DNA from 2 places in the Kitasatospora sp. NPDC058965 genome. Region 1 is predicted to be linked to the other one. Evidence: riboswitches for the same ligand, from Rfam matches in the RefSeq annotation. Region 1 holds a riboswitch; the other holds the start of a gene.
The links. Region 1 has a riboswitch for glycine ahead of gcvT (glycine cleavage system aminomethyltransferase GcvT). Riboswitches for the same ligand answer to the same signal wherever they lie in the genome.

Region 1 (9,381 bases):
TCGGCGCGGGAACCGAGGCGGTCTGAGTATCCGTCATGATCCGTACAACTCCAGGAAGTTCAGAGCCGGGGTGCGATCTCGTCGGCGAAGATCCGGTGCCGGTCGGCGATCGGCAGGTGGCAGGCGGCGAAGTGCCCGGGAGCGGCCTCGGCCAGCAGCGGCAGCTCGCCGGTGGACCGGCCGCCGGTCAGCTCGGCGTACGGGCAGCGCGGGTGGAAGGCGCAGCCGCTGGGCACGTTGATCAGGCTCGGCGGGGTGCCGCCGACCGGCACCAGCCGGTCCTGCAGCGCCCGGTCCAGCCGCGGCATCGAGCCCAGCAGGCCCCAGGTGTAGGGGTGTTCGGGCGCCTCGAAGAGGGTCGCGGCCGGGCCGCGCTCGATGCACCGCCCGCCGTACATGACCAGGATGTCGTCGGCCAGCTCGGCCACCACGCCCAGGTCGTGGGTGATGATGATGACGGCGGTGCCGAACTCGCTCTGCACGTCCCGGATCAGGTCCAGGATCTGGGCCTGCACGGTGACGTCCAGCGCGGTGGTCGGCTCGTCGGCGATCAGCAGCTGCGGGTCGTTGACCAGCGCCATGGCGATCATCGCGCGCTGGCGCATGCCGCCGGAGAACTGGTGCGGGTAGTCGTCCACCCGGCGGTCCGGCTGCGGGATGCCGACCCGGTCGAGCATCTCGACGGCGCGCCGGCGGGCGTCCCGCTTGCTCGCCTTGGGGTGGTGCGCCAGGTAGGCCTCGATGATCTGGTTGCCCACCGTGTAGAGCGGGTGCATCGCGGTCAGCGGGTCCTGGAAGATCATCGCCATCTTCCGGCCGCGCAGGCGGCGCACCCGGTCGGGCTCGGCGCCGACCAGCTCCTCGCCGTCCAGCCAGATCTCCCCGCTGATCCGGGCCCGCTTGGAGCGGTGCAGGCCCATGATGCCCAGCGAGGTGACCGACTTGCCGGAGCCGGACTCGCCGACGATGCCCAGCGTGCGCCCCTCGGCGAGGTCGAGGCTGACCCCGTCCACCGACTTGACCAGGCCGTCGTCGGTGTCGAAGTGGATGCGCAGGTCGCGCAGCGAGAGGAAGGCGGTGCCGGGGCGGTCCGCGGGCTCGACGGTCATGACAGCCTCACCCGGGGGTCGACGGCGGCGTACAGGAGGTCAACCAGCAGGTTGCACAGGATGATGAAGAAGGCGGCGACCAGGGTGACGCCGAGGATCTTGGGCAGGTCGTTGTCGCCGATCGCGCTGACCGCGAAGGCGCCGATGCCCTGCAGCGAGAACACCTGCTCGGTGATCACCGCGCCGCCCAGCAGCAGGCCCAGGTCCATGCCGAAGATGGTCAGCAGCGGGGTGAGGACGGCCCGCAGTCCGTGCCGGACCACCACCCTGCGCTCGATCAGGCCCTTGGCCCGCGCGGTGCGGATGTAGTCCTCGTTCATCGTGTCCAGCATCTCCGAGCGGGTCAGCCGGGCGTAGAGCGCGGAGTACAGGAAGGCCAGCGCGATCCAGGGCAGCACCAGGTTGCGCGCCCAGCTCAGCGGGTCGTCGGTGAAGTTGACGTAGTGCAGGTTGTCGAAGATCGGCCACTGGTAGCTGAACAGGAAGAGCAGCAGCGCGCCGGTGAAGAAGATCGGCAGCGACACGCCGGCCAGCGCCACGCCCATCGACAGCCGGTCGAAGATCGAGCGCGGCTTCAGCGCGGAGACCACGCCGGTGGAGATGCCGGCCAGCACCCAGAGCACCGCCGCGCCGATCGCCAGCGAGATGGTCACCGGCAGCCGGCTCTCGATCTCCGGCCAGACCTCCAGGTGGTTCTTGAAGGAGTAGCCGAAGCACGGCACGTGGCAGGTGGTCGCGTCCGGACCGAACTTGTACTGGGCGCCGAAGAACAGTTGCTTGATGAACCGTCCGAACTGGATGTACAGCGGCTGGTCGAACCCGAGGTTCTTCTTGATCGCCAGCATCGCCTCGGGCGACGGGTTCTTGCCGATGTACTGGGCGGCGAGCTGATCGGCGGTCTCGCCCGCCAGGCGGGGGAGCAGGAAGAAGATGCCGAAGGTGACCGCGCTGACGACCAGCAGCAGTACCAGGGCCGCGAACGTCCTGCGGATGATGTAGGCCAACACAGTTGGACGGCTTCCGGGTGTTCCGCCCCCGCCCGGTCCGCCCCTCGTGGGGGCGGACCGGACGGGAGCGGGCACCGCTCGCCTTCACCTGCCTTCAGGGATGGTGAGCCAGGCTCTTACTTGGTGGTACCGATGTTGAGGTAGTCGTACTCACCGCTGAACGCGGAGGTGGAGACCAGGTTGGTCGCGGTGTTCGAGCGGTACAGGAAGACCTTGAAGTCGGTCAGCGGCACGATCACCGCGTCGTCCATGACCTGCTTGTCGATCGCGGCGTAGTCCTTCTCGCGGGCCGCCTGGTCGGCGTTGGAGCCGGCGTCGTCGATCAGCTTGTTGACCGCCGGGTCGTTGAGCTGCGACAGGTTGCTGTTGCCGGAGTCCTTGATCGCACGACCGTCCACGATCTGCTGCAGGAAGCCGTAGCCGGTCGGCCAGTCGGCGCCCCACTGCATCATCATCAGGCCGACGCCCTTGGAGTTGATGAAGTTCGGCACGCCCGCGTAGTCCGAGAAGTACTTGCCCTGCGGGAACTGCTGGATGTCGGCCTCGATGCCGATCGCCTTGAGCTGGCTCTGGATCGCGGTGGCCGCGGCCACCTCGGCCTTGCGCTCGGTGCGGGCGATCAGCGTGGTCTTGAAGCCGTCCGGGTGACCGCAGGCGGTCAGCGCGGCCTTGGCCTTGGTCGCGTCACCCTTGTTGCCGTCAGTGGCGTAGGGGTTGATGTCCGCGTGGCCCGGGATGTCCGGGGGCAGCACGCTGGTGGCGATCTGACCGCGGATCGGGCCGCCCTCGGCGGTCTGCACCGCGACCTTGTCGAGCGCCAGCTGGACGGCCTTGCGGCAGTCCACGCTGTCGAACGGCGCCTGGTGGCTGTTGATCGCCATGTAGACCAGCCGGCCGCCGTAGGCGTTGTCGGTGTTGGCCTTGAGCTTCGGGTCGAGCAGGATCTTGGCCTGGGTCTGCGGGTCGACGCCGCCGCCGACCAGGTCGACCTGGGCGTTGCCGGCCATCAGGTCCTGGTCGATGGTGGCCTGGTCGATGTTCATCTTCAGGTCGATCTTGTCGGCCAGCTGCTTGCGCAGCGGGTCGGTGCTCGCGTCCCAGTTGGTGTTGGGGACCAGCACCGCTTCCTTGCCGTCGTCGTACGACTGGAACTTGTAGCTGCCGCTGGAGACGATGTGCTTCACGTACCCGGCGCCGTCGTCCTTGGCCTGCGGGACCGGCGCGGTCTGCGGGGCGCTGACCAGGTAGTCGAAGTCGGCGAACGGCTGCTTCAGGTGGAAGACGATGGTGGTGTCGTCCGGGGTCTCGATCGACTTCAGGCCGTCGGGGCTCTTGTCGTCGTACGGGCCCTGGTACGGGGTCGCGTTGTCGACCAGCAGCTCGTTGAAGTAGGTCGGCCCGTTGGAGTTGACCTTCGGGGCGAAGTTGGAGCGCTCCACCGCGTACTTGACGTCCTTGGAGCTGATCGGGGTGCCGTCGTCGTACTTCAGCCCGGAGCGCAGGTGGTAGGTCCAGGTCAGGCCGTCGGAGCTGACCTGGCCCATGCCGGACGCCAGGTCGGGGACCAGCTTGTTGCCGGACTGGCCCGGGCCGGGGGCGAAGGTGGTGAGCGGACGGGCGTACAGCCGCGAGAAGTTGTAGATGTAGGCGTAGTACGTGTTGCCCGGGTCGAGCGAGTCCGGGGTGCCCTTCATCTCGTAGGTCACCGTGCCGCCCTTGTGATCGGAGGCGTTCACGATGCCCTTGGTGGCGGCGTCCTGGCCACTGGCACCGGAGTTGCCTCCGGACGGCGCGGCGGAGGGGCTCCCCTTGCCGCTGTTGCAGCCGCTCAGCACCAGCGCGGCGGTGGCGGCCACCGCGGCCAGGACGAGCGTACGGGATCGGCGCATAGCTGGATCAACCCCTTGAGAGTGGAGTGGAACGTGAGGGAACAGCTGATGGGTGGGAGTCAGTTGCTGCGCGGGTCGAGCGCGTCGCGCAGTCCGTCGCCGAGCAGGTTGAAGGCGAGCACGGTGAAGAAGATGGCCAGGCCGGGGATGACCAGGTACGAGGTGTCCACCTGGTAGTAGGTGAGCGCGTCGTTCATCGTCCCGCCCCAGGAGGCCTGCGGAGCGGCGATGCCGACGCCCAGGAAGCTGAGCGCGGCCTCGAAGAGGATGTTGGTCGGGATCAGCAGGGTCGAGTAGACCAGGATCGGCCCGACCAGGTTCGGCAGCAGCTCCTTGAACAGGATCAGCGGGCCGCGGGCGCCCAGCGAGCGGGCCGCGAAGACGAACTCACGCTCGCGCAGCGAGAGCGTCTGACCGCGCACGATCCGGCCCATGTAGGGCCAGTTGAAGAAGCCGATCACGAAGATCAGCACGGCGATGTGCAGCGGCAGGCCGTGCAGTCCGAAGGCGCCGCCCTGCAGCGAGGCCGAGATGGAGATCGCGAAGAGCAGCAGCGGGAAGGCCAGGAAGGTGTCCATCACCCGGCTGATCACGGTGTCCACCCAGCCGCCGTAGTAGCCGGCCATGATGCCGAGCACGGTGCCCAGGGTGTTGGACAGCACGGTGGCGCCGAAGGCCACCAGCAGCGAGACCCAGGAGCCCTCGATCATCCGGGCCAGCAGGTCGCGGCCCTGCAGCGGGTCGATGCCCAGCGGGTGGTCCAGGCTCATCCCGCCGAACGAACCCATCGGAATGCCACCGAGGTTGGCATCCAGCAGGTCCGGGTGCGGGGCGTTCGGGTCCAGGCCGAAGACGGCCTCGATGGGCTTGGCCAGCACGGCCAGCAGCACCAGCAGGATCACCACGACGCCGCCGGTCATGGCCGCCTTGTCCCGCTTGAAGCGGGTCCAGGCGATCTTGCCGAGCGAACGGCCCTCGATCCGCGAGGGCTGGGTGGCGACCGCGGTCGCCCCGGGCTCGCCCGGAGCGGGTGCGGTGGTGTCGGTGGGTGTGGTCATGGGCAGTTGCGTCCCCTCGCCGACGGTTCGTCGGCCCAAGGCGGCCCGCGGGCAGGCATGACAGTGTCAGGTCCTGGTCAGGACAGGTCTGCCATGGTGCCCCGGCTGCTCGGCTGGTGCGGTGCGCAGCACTCTTCACGTTCCCGACAGCCTCGCGCCAGCCCCCATTGGTGAAGGATGCCCAACTGTGATCTACCGATCTTCGTGATCGATAAACCCCACGGGGCGTCAGTTTTGCGCGTCCGGGCAGCGGTCAACACCCGCCGGATATACGGTTCGGGGCCGAACGGAACGGGTGCCGGAAGGGTTCCCCGCAGGGTCAGCGCCCGGGCCAGGGCTGCTGCGGCCAGCCCGGCTGCGGCTGCGGCTGGGGCTGTGCCTGGGGGTAGCCGTAACCGGTCGGATACGGCGCCGGCGTCGCCTCGCGGTGGTAGAACGGCCGAGCGTTGGCGCGCATCCACAGCGCCACCGGGTCGTAGTCGTCGCTCATCGCCACGGTGGACACGGCGAGTCCGGCCGGGGCCTGGGCGATCGCCCGCTGCATCAGCGCGCGCACCGCCTCCACCGCGGGCGGCGAGGTGTCGTAGAGCTCCAGGCCGATCGCCAGGTAGGGATCGCCGAGCGCCGGCCGCACCCAGGCCCGGCGCAGCGCGCGGACCGGGCGCACCGACGGCGCCTGGTGCTGGAGCAGCCCGAAGAACGCCTCGGTGCCGGGCAGCTGCGGCTCGGTCAGCTGCAGCGGACCGGCCGGCAGCCGGTCCAGGCCGGCCGCCACCCGGCGCAGGTCGGCCCAGGGCACGCCGACCCCGCCGCCGGGCGCGTGCGGGTTGAGCCACAGGCCCCAGCGGGTGCGGTACAGGGTGTCGGCGATCTCCCGGCCCGAGATCACCTCGTGCGCCCGGGACCAGCCGCTGGCGGCCAGCTGCTCGGGCGAGGTGGCGGCCGGCGCGTAGCCGAGCCCGCCGATCTCCATGTTCCCGTACTGGGCGTCGGGGCTGCCGGGCGTGCCGTGCCAGAGCAGCATCCAGACCCTGCCCTGGGCGAGGGCCCGCAGCAGCTGCTCGTAGGCGTCCCACCGGTCCGGGGCGACCTGCTGCAACGCGCGCTCCAGGGCGCCCGGATCGCCCGGCGCCGGTCCCCACGGCCCCGGTCCGCCCGCTCCCGTCGTCACCGCACGTGCCCTTCTCTCGCGTCGCCCATCGCCGGCCCCTCAGCCCCGCTCGTAGAACGGCCGGACCCGGTGCAGCATCCAGTCCACCACCGGGTCGGCCGCCAGGTCCAGCAGCACGATGTGCACGCCGCCGGGCAGCGGCGCCACCCCGAGCGCCCGGCCCAGCGCGGCGTTGGCCTGCGCCGGGTCGGCCGGCCCGGCCGGGTCGAGCTGCACGCCCACGAAGAGCACCGTCGGCTCGCCCTCCACCGAGGCCAGCGCCCGACGGGCCGTCAGCACCCCGGGCAGCGCGGCCAGCTCGGCGCGCACCGCGTGCAGGAAGTCCACCGGCTCCTCGGCCGGCTCCGGCTCGCGCAGCGCGACCCGGGCGCCCTCCGCCACCGGCGCGCCGGTCACCGGGTCCCACCGGTCGCCCTGCGGACCGCGGCGCAGCTCGGCCACGCCCTCCGGCGGCACCGGCAGGCCCACCGGCGCCTCGGGATTGACCGCGATGCCCACCCCGAGCGGCAGGCCGCGGGCGAACTCCCAGACCGGGGCCACCGCGCAGCTCATCCCGGGGGCGTGCCGGACGAACTGCTCCTCCGAGGAGAAGACCGGCACGTACGGCGCGCCGGCCAGCTCCATGGTCGGCAGGTCGAGCCCGTGGCCCTGCGGGTCGGCGCCCGCCGGCAGCGGGATCCACACCTGGCTGCGGGCCAGCACCTCGATCACCCGCGCGGTCGCACCGGGGTCGCCCAGCGCCGCGGTCAGCACCTGCTCCAGCTCGTTCGCGGGCCACCCGCTGCCGGCCGGCGCCTGACCCGGCTCGACCCACCCGGGCCCCCCCGCGGCGTACCCCTGACTGTCCATCCGCCCCTGCCCGCTCGTCACGCAGTCCGTCCGGGCAGAAGCCTACCGACCCCTGGAACGCCGGACCCCCCTCCCGTCCGGCCCGGCGGCATGCCATGATGTCCGCGAACGTCGAATTTCATACTGGCCGCTCGAACCCGCGCGGGAGAGTCCGGAAGTGCCCCAGGGCACCGGCCGGCGCCGAAGGAGCAAGTCCTCCCCGGAATCTCTCAGGCACCCATACCGTGTGGGCGAGGCGAATCTGGAAAGTGGACACGGCCGTGCCGTGCGCCCACCCACGGTGCAAGCCGCGCCATGCTGGTCGCGGTGAAGCTCTCAGGTTGTGACGACAGACGGGGAGACTCCACCTCCCTCCGTGCCCGTCAACGGCAGGAGGGATCTCACCTGCCTGTTTCCAGACCGGGAGTCCCGCCATGTCCCCGCGCCTCACTGCGCTCGACGCCCTGCACCGCGCCCTCGGCGCCACCATGACCGACTTCGCCGGCTGGGACATGCCACTGCGCTACGGCAGTGAGCGCGAGGAACACCTCGCCGTCCGCACCCGGGCCGGTCTCTTCGACCTCTCGCACATGGGCGAGATCACCGTCTCCGGCCCGCAGGCCGGCGAGCTGCTCGACCACGCGCTGGTCGGCTTCATCTCCGCGCTCGGCGTGCTGCGCGCCCGCTACACCATGATCTGCCAGGAGGACGGCGGGATCCTGGACGACCTGATCGTCTACCGGACCGCCGAGGACGAGTACATGGTGGTCGCCAACGCCTCCAACGCCCAGGTGGTGCTGGACGCGCTGACCGAGCGCGCGGCCGGCTTCGACGCCGTGGTGCGCGACGACCGGGACGCGTACGCGCTGCTCGCGGTCCAGGGCCCGGCGGCCAACGCGATCCTCTCCTCGGTCACCGACGCCGACCTGCCCGGCCTGAAGTACTACGCCCTGCTTCCCGCCACCGTCGCGGACCGGCAGGTCTGGCTGGCCCGCACCGGCTACACCGGCGAGGACGGCTTCGAGATCTTCTGCGCCCCCGCCGACGCCGAGCACCTGTGGCAGGCGCTCACCGCGGCCGGCGCCCCGCACGGCCTGGTCCCGGCCGGCCTGTCCTGCCGCGACACGCTGCGCCTGGAGGCCGGCATGCCGCTGTACGGGCACGAGCTGGACACCTCGCTGACCCCGTTCGACGCGGGCCTGGGCCGGGTGGTCCGGTTCGACAAGACCACCAATGACGGCGCGTTCGTCGGCCGCAAGGCGCTGGAGGCCGCCGCGGCCCAGGCCGAGGCCAACCCGCCGCGGGTGCTGGTCGGCCTGGTCTCCGAGGGCAAGCGGGTGCCGCGCGCCGAGTACGCCGTGGTGGACGCGGCGGGCACCCCGATCGGCCGGATCACCTCCGGCGCGCCCTCCCCCACCCTGGGCAAGCCGATCGCCATCGCCTACGTGGACGCCGCCCACGCGACGCCCGGCTCGGCCGTCGCGGTGGACGTGCGCGGCAAGCACGAGCCCGTCGAGGTGGTCGCGCTGCCGTTCTACAAGCGCGCCCGCTGACCCTCCGGCACACCGTTCCGTCCCGCGTCGTCCGCTCGGCGGACGCCGCGCGATTCCCGCTTCCCACTAATGGAGAATGAGCACCATGAGCAACCCGCAGAACCTGCAGTACAGCAAGGAGCACGAGTGGCTGACGGCCGCCGACGCTGACGGGGTCTCCACGATCGGCATCACCGAGCACGCCGCGGGCGCGCTCGGCGACATCGTCTACGTGGACCTGCCGGCCGTGGGCGACACCGTCACCGCCGGCGAGACCTGTGGCGAGCTCGAGTCCACCAAGTCGGTCAGCGACCTGTACTCGCCGGCCACCGGCGAGGTCGTCGAGGTCAACCAGGACGTCATCGACGAGCCCGCACTGGTCAACTCCGCCGCCTTCGAGGGCGGCTGGCTGTTCAAGCTGAAGGTCACCGAGACCCAGGGCGACCTGCTCAGCGCCGACGAGTACACGGCCTTCACCGCCGGCTGACCCACCCCGGGGGGCGGCCGCAGCGCGGCGGCCGCCCCCTTGTCGGCAAGCCCGCCCGCCGCCCGCCACCGCCCTTGCGCCGACGCGCCGCGCGCGGCACCTCCTAAGCCCCACGGGAAGACGCCACCATGACGGTTCTCAACCAGTCCCTGCACGCTCTCGACCCGGAGATCGCCGCCGCGGTCGACGCCGAGCTGCACCGCCAGCAGTCCACCCTCGAAATGATCGCCTCCGAGAACTTCGCGCCGGTCGCGGTCATGGAGGCCCAGGGCTCGGTGCTGACCAACAAGTACGCCGAGG
Region 2 (9,381 bases), on a different contig from region 1:
GGTGACGAGGTGCAGATCGGCAAGTACCGGCTGGTGTTCTTCGCCGGACCGCACCGGTACTGACCCCCCGGCAGGAGACCAGGGGGCCGGGGGCACCGGCAGGACTGACGGACGGGACTGGGCAGGCGGGGGTTCGCACACGACGTCGGCAGGAGAGCGCGAGTGACCTCGAATCAGACCGTGACCGCCCCCCGCCGCCCCGGCGGCCCGCACCTGCGGACCGCCGAGCGGCGCGGGGCGGAACTGCTCAGCATCGGCGCGGTGCTCGCGTACTTGCGGGAGGACTTCCCGGAAGTCACGATCTCCAAGATCCGTTTCCTGGAGGCGGAGGGCCTGGTCGAGCCGCAGCGCACGCCCTCGGGCTACCGCAAGTTCGGTCCGGCGGACGTGGAGCGGCTGGCCTACGTGCTGCGCATGCAGCGCGACCACTACCTGCCGCTGCGGGTGATCCGGGAGCACCTGGACGCGATCGAGCGGGGCGAGGCGCCGCCGGCGCTGCCCGCCGCCGAGTCCCGCCCCGGGCCCGCCGACGAGGCGGACCGGGAGCTCGACACCGTGCCGGCCGGCGGGGTCCGGCTGGGCCGCGCCGAGTTGCTGGCCGCGGCCGGCGCCGAGGAGCGTGACCTGGCCGAATGGGAGTCCTACGGACTGGTCACCGCCGGTCCGGACGGCGGCTACGACGCCGACACCCTGCAGGTCGCCCGGCTGGTCGCGGAGCTCGGCCGCTACGGGCTGCAGCCGCGCCACCTGCGGCAGGTCAAGGCCGCCGCCGAGCGCGAGATCGCCCTGGTGGACCAGGTGGTCGCCCCGCTGCGCCGGCACCGCAATCCGCAGACCCGGGCGCACGCCGAGACCACGGCCCGGGAGCTGGCCACCCTGGCGGTCCGGCTGCACGCCACCATGGTCCAGGCGGGCCTGCGGGCGCGCCCGAGCTGAGCCCGCCCCGCCGGGCCGCGCTTTCCTATCTCGGGCCGTGGCCATAGGGTTGCCTTGTGAATGAGCTCGACGTCGTAGGTGTCCGGGTGGAGATGCCCTCCAACCAGCCGATCGTCCTGCTGCGCGAAGTGGGCGGTGACCGATACCTGCCGATCTGGATCGGCCCGGGTGAGGCGACCGCGATCGCCTTCGCCCAGCAGGGCATGACCCCGGTGCGGCCGCTGACCCACGACCTGTTCAAGGACGTGCTGGAGGCGCTCGGCCGCCCGCTCACCGAGGTGCGGATCACCGACCTGCGGGAGGGCGTCTTCTACGCCGAGCTCGTCTTCGACGGCGGGGTCGAGGTGAGCGCGCGCCCTTCGGACGCGATAGCGCTGGCGCTGCGCACCGGTACGCCGATCTTCGGTGCCGAGGAGGTGCTCGCCGAGGCGGGCATCGCGATCCCGGACGAGCAGGAGGACGAGGTCGAGAAGTTCCGCGAGTTCCTCGACCAGGTCTCGCCGGAGGACTTCGGCGGCAGCTCGCAGTGACCGCCGCCCGCGGGCGACGGACAGGATCGGCCGTGCTGCTCACCGCGGACGTCCGGATCCAGCCAATTCCCTCCGCAGTCGATCAGCTGTTTTGCCAAAGTGTTCGGTCCTACCCACACTAGGGGCACGCGAAACCGCTCATTGGAGTGATGTCGTTTCGCTGCCCCGGCGTGGCGATCGTTGACGCGTCTTGGACGACTGCTTACCGTCAGGTGTTGTCGCCGGGATGTCCCGTTCCCGGCGCGGGACCGTTCTGGACGGAGGTTGGCATGAGCAGCAGCGGCGACGAACCGACTGTGTCAGGCCCGTGCGCCCTCCACCCGCGCCGCGGTGACCGGGCGCCGATCGGGCGCGGTTGGGACGCGTCCGCCGTGGACGCGGAGCTGCCCCGGGTGGGGCGCTTCCCCGCGGTGCAGGCGGGCCAGCCGGCCATCGAGCGGATCACCCCCGCCTCCGACCTGCTCGGCTACCGCGGGCCGACCGCCTGCGCGGCGGCCGGCATCACCTACCGTCAGCTCGACTACTGGGCCCGCACCGGGCTGCTGGAGCCGAGCGTGCGCACGGCCTACCCGACCGGCGCGCAGCGGCTGTACAGCTTCCGCGACGTGCTGGTGCTGAAGATCGTGAAGCGGCTGCTGGACGCGGGCGTCTCGCTGCAGAACATCCGAGTGGCCGTCACCCATCTGCAGTCCACCGAGCTCGCCGAGCTGGCCGGGCTCACCCTGATGAGCGACGGGGCGACGGTCTACGAGTGCACCTCGCCGCAGCAGGTGGTGGACCTGCTGAAGGGCGGTCAGGGCGTCTTCGGCATCGCGGTGGGCGCGGTCTGGCGGGAGCTGGAGGCCACGCTGGGCCGGCTGCACGCCGAGCGGACCGACACCGGGGAGACCCTGATCGGCCACGACCCGGGCGACGAGCTGGCCCAGCGCCGCAACCGGGCGGTCTGACGCGTCGTCTCCGCCTCTGACGGTGGATCATGGCGGTCCGCCGCGGGGGAGGGGCAGATGCGCGCGTTCGGCGGGCGGTGGGCGGTCCGGCTGCGTCGGCGGCGGACCCAGCGGAAGATCTTCCAGGGCCTGGTGCTCCTCTGCGTGCTCGCGCTGGCGCCGAGCGCCTGGCTCTTCCTGACCGACGGCGACCGGATCCGCACCGTGGCCGGGGTGCCGGCCGAGCCGGTGGCGGTGGTCTTCGGGGCCGGCGTGGTGGGGGACGAGCCCACGCCCTACCTGGCGCACCGGTTGGACGCGGCGGTCGCGCTCTACCGGGCGCACAAGGTGAAGGCGGTCCTGGTCACCGGGGACAACAGCAGCACCGGGTACAACGAGCCGGGCACCATGTACGACTACCTGGTGTCGCGCGGGGTGCCGGCGGTGCGGGTGGTGCGCGACTACGCGGGCTTCACCACCTGGGACTCGTGCATCCGGGCCCGGCGGGTCTTCGGGGTGGACCACGCGGTGCTGGTCAGCCAGGACTACCACGTGCGCCGGGCACTGGCGCTGTGCCGGGCCGCCGGGATCGACTCCTACGCGGTCGGGGTGTCCGAGCCGCGGGACGACACCTGGTACTACGGCGGGCTGCGGGAGATCCCCGGGGCCGGCAAGGCGGCACTGAGCGCGCTCCTGCGGCCGGACCCGACGTTCCTCGGTCCCACCGAGCCCGGCGTGGCGCAGGCGCTGGCGGACGCCGCCCGCACGTCCTGACCGGCCCTGTCAGTGCGTTGCGCGATGATCGGCTGGTGCGCAGCCTGCCGAGCATCCTCCACCTCGACATGGACGCCTTCTTCGCCTCGGTGGAGCAGGCGGCCAAGCCGAGCCTGCGCGGCAAGCCGGTGATCGTGGGCGGGCTGGGGCTGCGCGGGGTGGTCTCCACCTGCTCGTACGAGGCCCGGGTGTTCGGGGTGCGGTCGGCGATGGCCACCGCGGTGGCCCGCCGGCTCTGCCCGAACGCCGCCTACCTGTGGCCGCGGTTCGCCGCCTACCGGGAGATCAGCGAGCAGGTGATGGCGATGCTGCGCGAGCTCTCCCCGCTGGTCGAGCAGCTGAGCGTGGACGAGGCCTACGTGGACCTGGAGGCCGGTCCGTACGGCCCGGCGCTCACCGGGGCGGCTCCGGCGGAGGGGGTGGAGCTGGTCCGGGCGCTGGCCGAGGACCTGCGGGCCGACATCGAGGAGCGCACCGGGCTGACCGCCTCGGTCGGCGCGGCCGGGTCCAAGCTGATGGCCAAGATCGGCTCCGAGCAGGCCAAGCCGAACGGGCTGGTGCTGGTGACGCCGGGCCAGGAGCGCGCGGTGCTCGGACCGATGCCGGTGCGGGCCCTGCCCGGGGTGGGACCGGCCACCGAGCAGGCGCTGCGCCGGGCCGGGCTGCTGACGGTGGCGGAGGTGGCCGAGCAGCCGGAGGAGGAGCTGGTGCGGCTGCTCGGGCGGGCGCACGGCAGTGGGATCTCGCTGATGGCCCGGGGGCTGGACGGGCGCGAGGTGGTGCCGGACCGGGACGCCAAGTCGGTCTCGGTGGAGGACACCTACGAGGTGGACCTGGTCGACCGGGACCGGATCATGTACGAGCTGGACGAGCTGACCAGGCGGTGCGTGCGCCGACTGCGGGCGGCGGGGCGGTCGGGGCGGACCGTGGTGCTCAAGGTGCGCCGCTTCGACTTCTCCACCCTGACCCGGTCCGAGACGCTGCGCGGGCCGACCGACGACGAGCGGGTGATCGCGGCCACCGCGCGCCGACTGGCCGCGCAGGTGAACCTGACCGGCGGGATCCGGCTGTTGGGGGTCGGGGTCTCGCAGCTGGCCGAGTACACCCAGGAGGACCTGTTCGCCCAGGCCGCCGAGGCCGAGGAGGCGGAGGCGGCGGAAGCGGCGCAGGCGGCGCAGGCGGCCGGAGCCGACGAGCGGGGGGAGCCGGCGGCCGAGCAGGCGCAGCCCGGGCCGGCCGCCGAGCCGGTGGTCACCGCGGGGGCCCGCCAGCCGGTGCGGGCCCGGATCTGGCTGCCGGGACAGGACGTGACGCACGAGGAGTTCGGGCCGGGCTGGGTGCAGGGCAGCGGGGTGGGCCGGGTGACGGTCCGGTTCGAGACGCCGTACTCGGGGCCCGGCCGGGTGCGCACCTTCGCGGTGGACGACCCCGCCCTGGCCCCGGCCGATCCGCTGCCGCTGAAAGAGGCGTGAGCCCCCGCCCGGGTTCGCCGGGCTGGGGCTCACAGGGGGGTTCCCCGGGCCGCCGATCCCTGGGCGGCCCGGGGCTGCGGCGGCCTCGTCAGGCGCCGGTCCTGGCGGGCTCGGCCGGGGCGCCGGCCGGGACGGCGGCGTCGGCCGGAGCCGGGGCGGGGCGGACGGTGCGGATGGCGAACGGCACGGCGGCGGCGATCACGCACATCACGGCGGCCACCCAGAAGGCGTGCTGGTAGGCCTGCTCGGTCGGCAGCTGGATCGGGATCGGCAGGTGCTTGATGGTGTCACCGGTGAGGATCGCGCCCATCACGGCGGTGCCGATCGCACCACCGACGGTGCGCAGCACCGCGTTCATGCCGTTGGCGATGCCGCTCTGCTCGGCCGGGACGGCGCCGTTGATGAAGGCCGGCATCGCCGCGTAGGCCAGGCCCACACCGAGGCCGAAGATCGCGGAGGCGAAGTAGATGTCGCCCTCGGCACTGTGCCGCACGGCCAGGTAGGCCATCGAGGCGAAGCCGAGCAGTCCGCCCAGGACCAGCGGCAGGCGCGGGCCGCGGCGGGCGATCATCAGTGCGCCGACCGGGGCGGCGGCCATCGAGCCGAGCGCGGAGGGGAGCAGCATCACACCGGCGTGCAGCACGGTGGCGGTGAAGCCGTAGTGCGCCAGCTTGGCCGGGGTCTGGGCGAAGTTGCTGATCACCAGGAACGAGCCGTACATGCCGAAGCCGATCAGCAGGCCGGAGATGTTGGTGAAGGCGACGGCCGGACGGGCCATCATCTTCATGTCCACCAGCGGGTGGGCGACCTTGACCTCGACGATGCCCCAGATCAGCGCGACCACGGCGGCGACGGCGAACAGGCCCAGGGTCTTGTTGGAGGTCCAGCCCCACTCGTTGCCGCGGCTGACCGCGACCAGCAGGGCGGAGAGCCAGCCGGCCAGGGCGATCGCACCCAGCGGGTCGGCGCCGCCGGCGCGGTCCACCACCGGGTCCTGCGGCACCCGCCAGACCACCAGGCCGACCGCGATCAGACCGAAGACCAGGCCCATCCAGAAGATGGACTTGTAGTCCCAGTGCTCCAGCAGCAGGCCGGTGGCCACCAGGCCGAGGCCGCTGCCGACGCCCATCGAGGCGGAGATCGCGGCCACGCCGCCGGTCACCTTGTGCCGCGGCAGTTCGTCGCGGACGATGCTGATCGCCAGCGGCAGCACGCCACCGCCGGCGCCCTGCAGCACGCGGGCCACCACCAGCAGGGTGAACGAGTGGGTGGCGACCGCGAGTCCGGAGCCCAGCACCAGGCCGGACAGCGAGATCAGCAGCATCGGCTTGCGGCCGCGCAGGTCGCCGAAGCGGCCCAGCAGCGGGGTGAGCACGGCGGCCGAGAGCAGGTTGGCCGTCATCAGCCAGGTGATGTCGGACCCGGAGACCTTCAGCTCCTTGGCCAGCGAGGGCAGGATCGGCACCACGGCCGTCTGGATCACGCTGTAGGCCAGCATCGCGAGCACGAGGGCGGGCAGCACCCGGGCGCTGCTCGCTCGCTCGGCCGTGGCGGCGGGCTTGGCTGCCTCACGCACGGATGGCTCCTTCGGGGACGGGCTGTGGCGGCCTGTCAGGCTGCTTCACGCCAGGAAAAGTCAATGTGGTGAAGTAACCATGCCGAGAAGTGCTTGAGATTGTCAAATATCGATGGCTGAAGCTTGAGGGCGGACAACTGCCCCGGCCTCCGTCCGGGACGGAGGCCGGGGCAGTGCGCCGCAGCTCAGGCCGGGCTGTCGGCGGTCGCGACCGGGCTCGGCATCGCCTGCGGCTGCACGCCGGCGGCCTGTGGCGGGCCGGACTGCGTCGGGTCGGTCGCGGTGCTGTCGTGGATCTCGATCTGCTCGCGGCGCAGCTCGTCGGTGATCACCTTCTCCTCGGTGTACCGCTCCACCACCAGGCGGACCCGCTCCAGCGGCGCCACGAACTTGCGCACCGCCGGGCGCTCCTCGCGCAGCGTCACCTCCTCCACCGCCTCGGCGATCTCCTGGGCGGAGAGCGCCGCGCGCTCGGCGTCGGTGACCGCGACCCGCTCCACCCGGACCCGCTCGCGGACCACCTGGACCCGGCGCTCGACCGGCTCGGTGACCACGAACTTGCGCATCCGGGCGGTGCCCAGCACGTGCCACTCGTTGGTGATCTCCAGCCGCTCCTCGCGCAGCGTCAGCTCGATCGGCGCGGGCGGCGGCATGGTGGAGGCGTCCTGGGCGGCACCGGCCGCCGCGACCGGGGCGGCGGCGGCCGCGTGCGCCGGGTCCGGCGTGGGCGGCGGCACCGGGACGGGAGTGGGCGGTTCGACCGGCTTGTCCAGCCCGACCGTGGTCGGGGCGGGGGCCGGGGTCGCCGCGGTCGGCCGGGCCGCGGTGGTGGTGGCCGCCGCTGCGGCGGCGGGCGCGACCGCGCCGAAGTCCATGTCGCGACCGGTGACGGTCGGGGTCTTGGCGTTGCCGTTGGTCCGGCCGCCGGACGGCGCGTCCAGTCCGTAGTACCGGTACAGCTGCAGCTCCTGCGCGGGGGAGAGGTGCTGGCCGACACCGAAGTCCGGCGACTCCTTGATCAGCGCCTTGTCGTAGGGCACGCGCAGTTCCTCGCCGGAGAACTCGCTCGTGGTGAGCGGGACGAAGGCGTCCCGCCCGAAGATTCCGGTCCGCACGGCCGCCCACTCGGGCTCGCCGGTCGCGTCGTCGAGGTAGACCTCGTCCACCGTGCCGATCTTGTCGCCGTTTCGGTCGACGGCCTTGTGCCCGATCAGGTCTCGGGGATCGATGTCGGTCTGCACGCTTTCCTCCTGGGTGCTACTACCTTCGACTCACACCAAATGCCACGTAACGGACAACGGCCAGCCGGGGGCGTCCGTTGGGGCCTGGTCGTCGGCCGTCCGGGGGAGTGCGATCGATCACTCGCACGGTCACCGGCCGGGCCCGCGCTGGTACCCTGGGCGCGACCGCCGAACCCGTTCGGGAGAGTCCCCACCCCTGGTGAGCAGGGCGTGAGGCGCCGAAGGAGCAAACCCTCCCCGGAATCTCTCAGGCATCCGTACCGTGCGGGATAGGTCACTCTGGAAAGCAGGGCAGGACCGCCGGCGAGGGAGCCGGTGGCCACCACCCTCACCGACGGTGCAAGCCGGCGGGGCTCCGGCCCCGTGCGGGCGAAGCTCTCAGGTCCCGATGACAGAGGGGGAGGCCTGTTGGGTTCGCCCGCTCCAGGCCCGTCCGCTCCCCCAGGCGGCGGCGGCCCGGCGTGCGTACCCCCGCCGGTCCGTGACCAGGAGGCCTCGACCACCATGACTGCCCAGCCGACCGCCGGTCGTCCCAGCAGCACCGCGACCCTCGCCGAGCTCGAAGCGGCCAGCCCGTTCGAGTCGCGCCACATCGGCCCCGACGCCGATGCCCAGGAGAAGATGCTCGCCCACGTGGGGTACGCCTCGCTGGCCGAGCTCGCCACCGCCGCCGTTCCGGAGGCGATCCGCTCCATCACCGGCCTGGACCTGCCGGCCGGCCGCACCGAGGCCCAGGTGCTCGCCGAGCTGCGCGAGCTGGCCGGCCGCAACAAGGTGCTCGCCCCGATGATCGGGCTGGGCTACTACGGCACCTTCACCCCGCCGGTGATCCTGCGCAACGTCATGGAGAACCCGGCCTGGTACACGGCCTACACGCCGTACCAGCCGGAGATCTCGCAGGGCCGCCTGGAGGCGCTGCTCAACTTCCAGACCCTGGTCTCCGACCTGACCGGCCTGCCCACCTCCGGTTCCTCGCTGCTCGACGAGGGCACCGCCGCCGCCGAGGCGATGGCGCTGGCCCGCCGGGTGACCAAGGTCAAGGGCGGGGTCTTCCTGGTCGACGCGGACACGCTGCCGCAGACCGTCGCGGTGATCAAGACCCGCGCGCTGCCGACCGGCGTCGAGGTGGTCGTCGCCGACCTGTCCGCCGGCATCCCGGCCGAGATCGCCGAGGGCGGCGTCTTCGGCGTGCTGCTGCAGTACCCGGGCGCCACCGGTGCGGTGCGCGACCTGGCCCCGGTGATCGAGCAGGCGCACGGGCTGGGCGCGATCGTCGCGGTCGCCGCCGACCTGCTGGCGCTGACCCTGCTGAAGTCCCCGGGCGAGCTGGGCGCCGACATCGCCTGCGGCACCTCGCAGCGCTTCGGTGTCCCGATGGGCTTCGGCGGCCCGCACGCCGGCTACCTGTCGGTGCGCGCCGAGTACGCCCGCTCGCTGCCCGGCCGCCTGGTCGGCGTCTCGGTGGACGCCGACGGCCACCGCGCCTACCGCCTGGCGCTGCAGACCCGCGAGCAGCACATCCGCCGCGAGAAGGCCACCAGCAACATCTGCACCGCCCAGGTGCTGCTGGCCGTGATGGCCTCCATGTACGCCGTCTACCACGGCCCGGACGGCCTGGCCGACATCGCCCGCCGCACCCACCGCTACGCGGCCGCGCTGGCGGAGGGCCTGCGGGCCGGCGGCGTCGAGCTGCTGCACGGCGCCTTCTTCGACACCGTCACCGCCAAGGTGCCGGGCCGGGCCGCCGAGGTCGTGGTGGCCGCCCGCGGCGAGGGCGTGAACCTCTACCAGGTGGACGCCGACACCGTCTCGATCTCCTGCGACGAGACCACCACCCGCGAGCACCTGGCCGCCGTGTGGACCGCCTTCGGGGTGGCCGGCGCCGAGGTGGCCGAGTCGGCCGACACGCTGCCGGCCGCGCTGCTG

Region 2: it holds a riboswitch for glycine, as region 1 does, so the genes downstream of both, gcvP (aminomethyl-transferring glycine dehydrogenase) here and gcvT (glycine cleavage system aminomethyltransferase GcvT) in region 1, are expected to answer to the same signal.

Annotation. Positions count from the first base shown of each region.
Region 1 covers NZ_JBHYKG010000083.1:2,651-12,031, reverse strand. Annotated here, with positions in the region: gene ACFW1A_RS16325 (ABC transporter ATP-binding protein) at 1-37, opposite strand, end outside; gene ACFW1A_RS16320 (ABC transporter ATP-binding protein) at 60-1,109, opposite strand; gene ACFW1A_RS16315 (ABC transporter permease) at 1,106-2,116, opposite strand; gene ACFW1A_RS16310 (ABC transporter substrate-binding protein) at 2,233-4,005, opposite strand; gene ACFW1A_RS16305 (ABC transporter permease) at 4,065-5,063, opposite strand; gene ACFW1A_RS16300 (enhanced serine sensitivity protein SseB C-terminal domain-containing protein) at 5,383-6,234, opposite strand; gene ACFW1A_RS16295 (enhanced serine sensitivity protein SseB) at 6,274-7,083, opposite strand; glycine riboswitch at 7,216-7,318, shown strand; gene gcvT (glycine cleavage system aminomethyltransferase GcvT) at 7,497-8,615, shown strand; gene gcvH (glycine cleavage system protein GcvH) at 8,701-9,081, shown strand; gene glyA (serine hydroxymethyltransferase) at 9,210-9,381, shown strand, end outside.
Region 2 covers NZ_JBHYKG010000072.1:6,818-16,198, forward strand. Annotated here, with positions in the region: gene ACFW1A_RS14860 (FHA domain-containing protein) at 1-63, shown strand, start outside; gene ACFW1A_RS14865 (MerR family transcriptional regulator) at 163-936, shown strand; gene ACFW1A_RS14870 (bifunctional nuclease family protein) at 993-1,466, shown strand; gene ACFW1A_RS14875 (MerR family transcriptional regulator) at 1,736-2,413, shown strand; gene ACFW1A_RS14880 (vancomycin high temperature exclusion protein) at 2,471-3,166, shown strand; gene ACFW1A_RS14885 (DNA polymerase IV) at 3,202-4,638, shown strand; gene ACFW1A_RS14890 (MFS transporter) at 4,727-6,214, opposite strand; gene ACFW1A_RS14895 (PRC and DUF2382 domain-containing protein) at 6,400-7,455, opposite strand; glycine riboswitch at 7,625-7,728, shown strand; gene gcvP (aminomethyl-transferring glycine dehydrogenase) at 7,960-9,381, shown strand, end outside.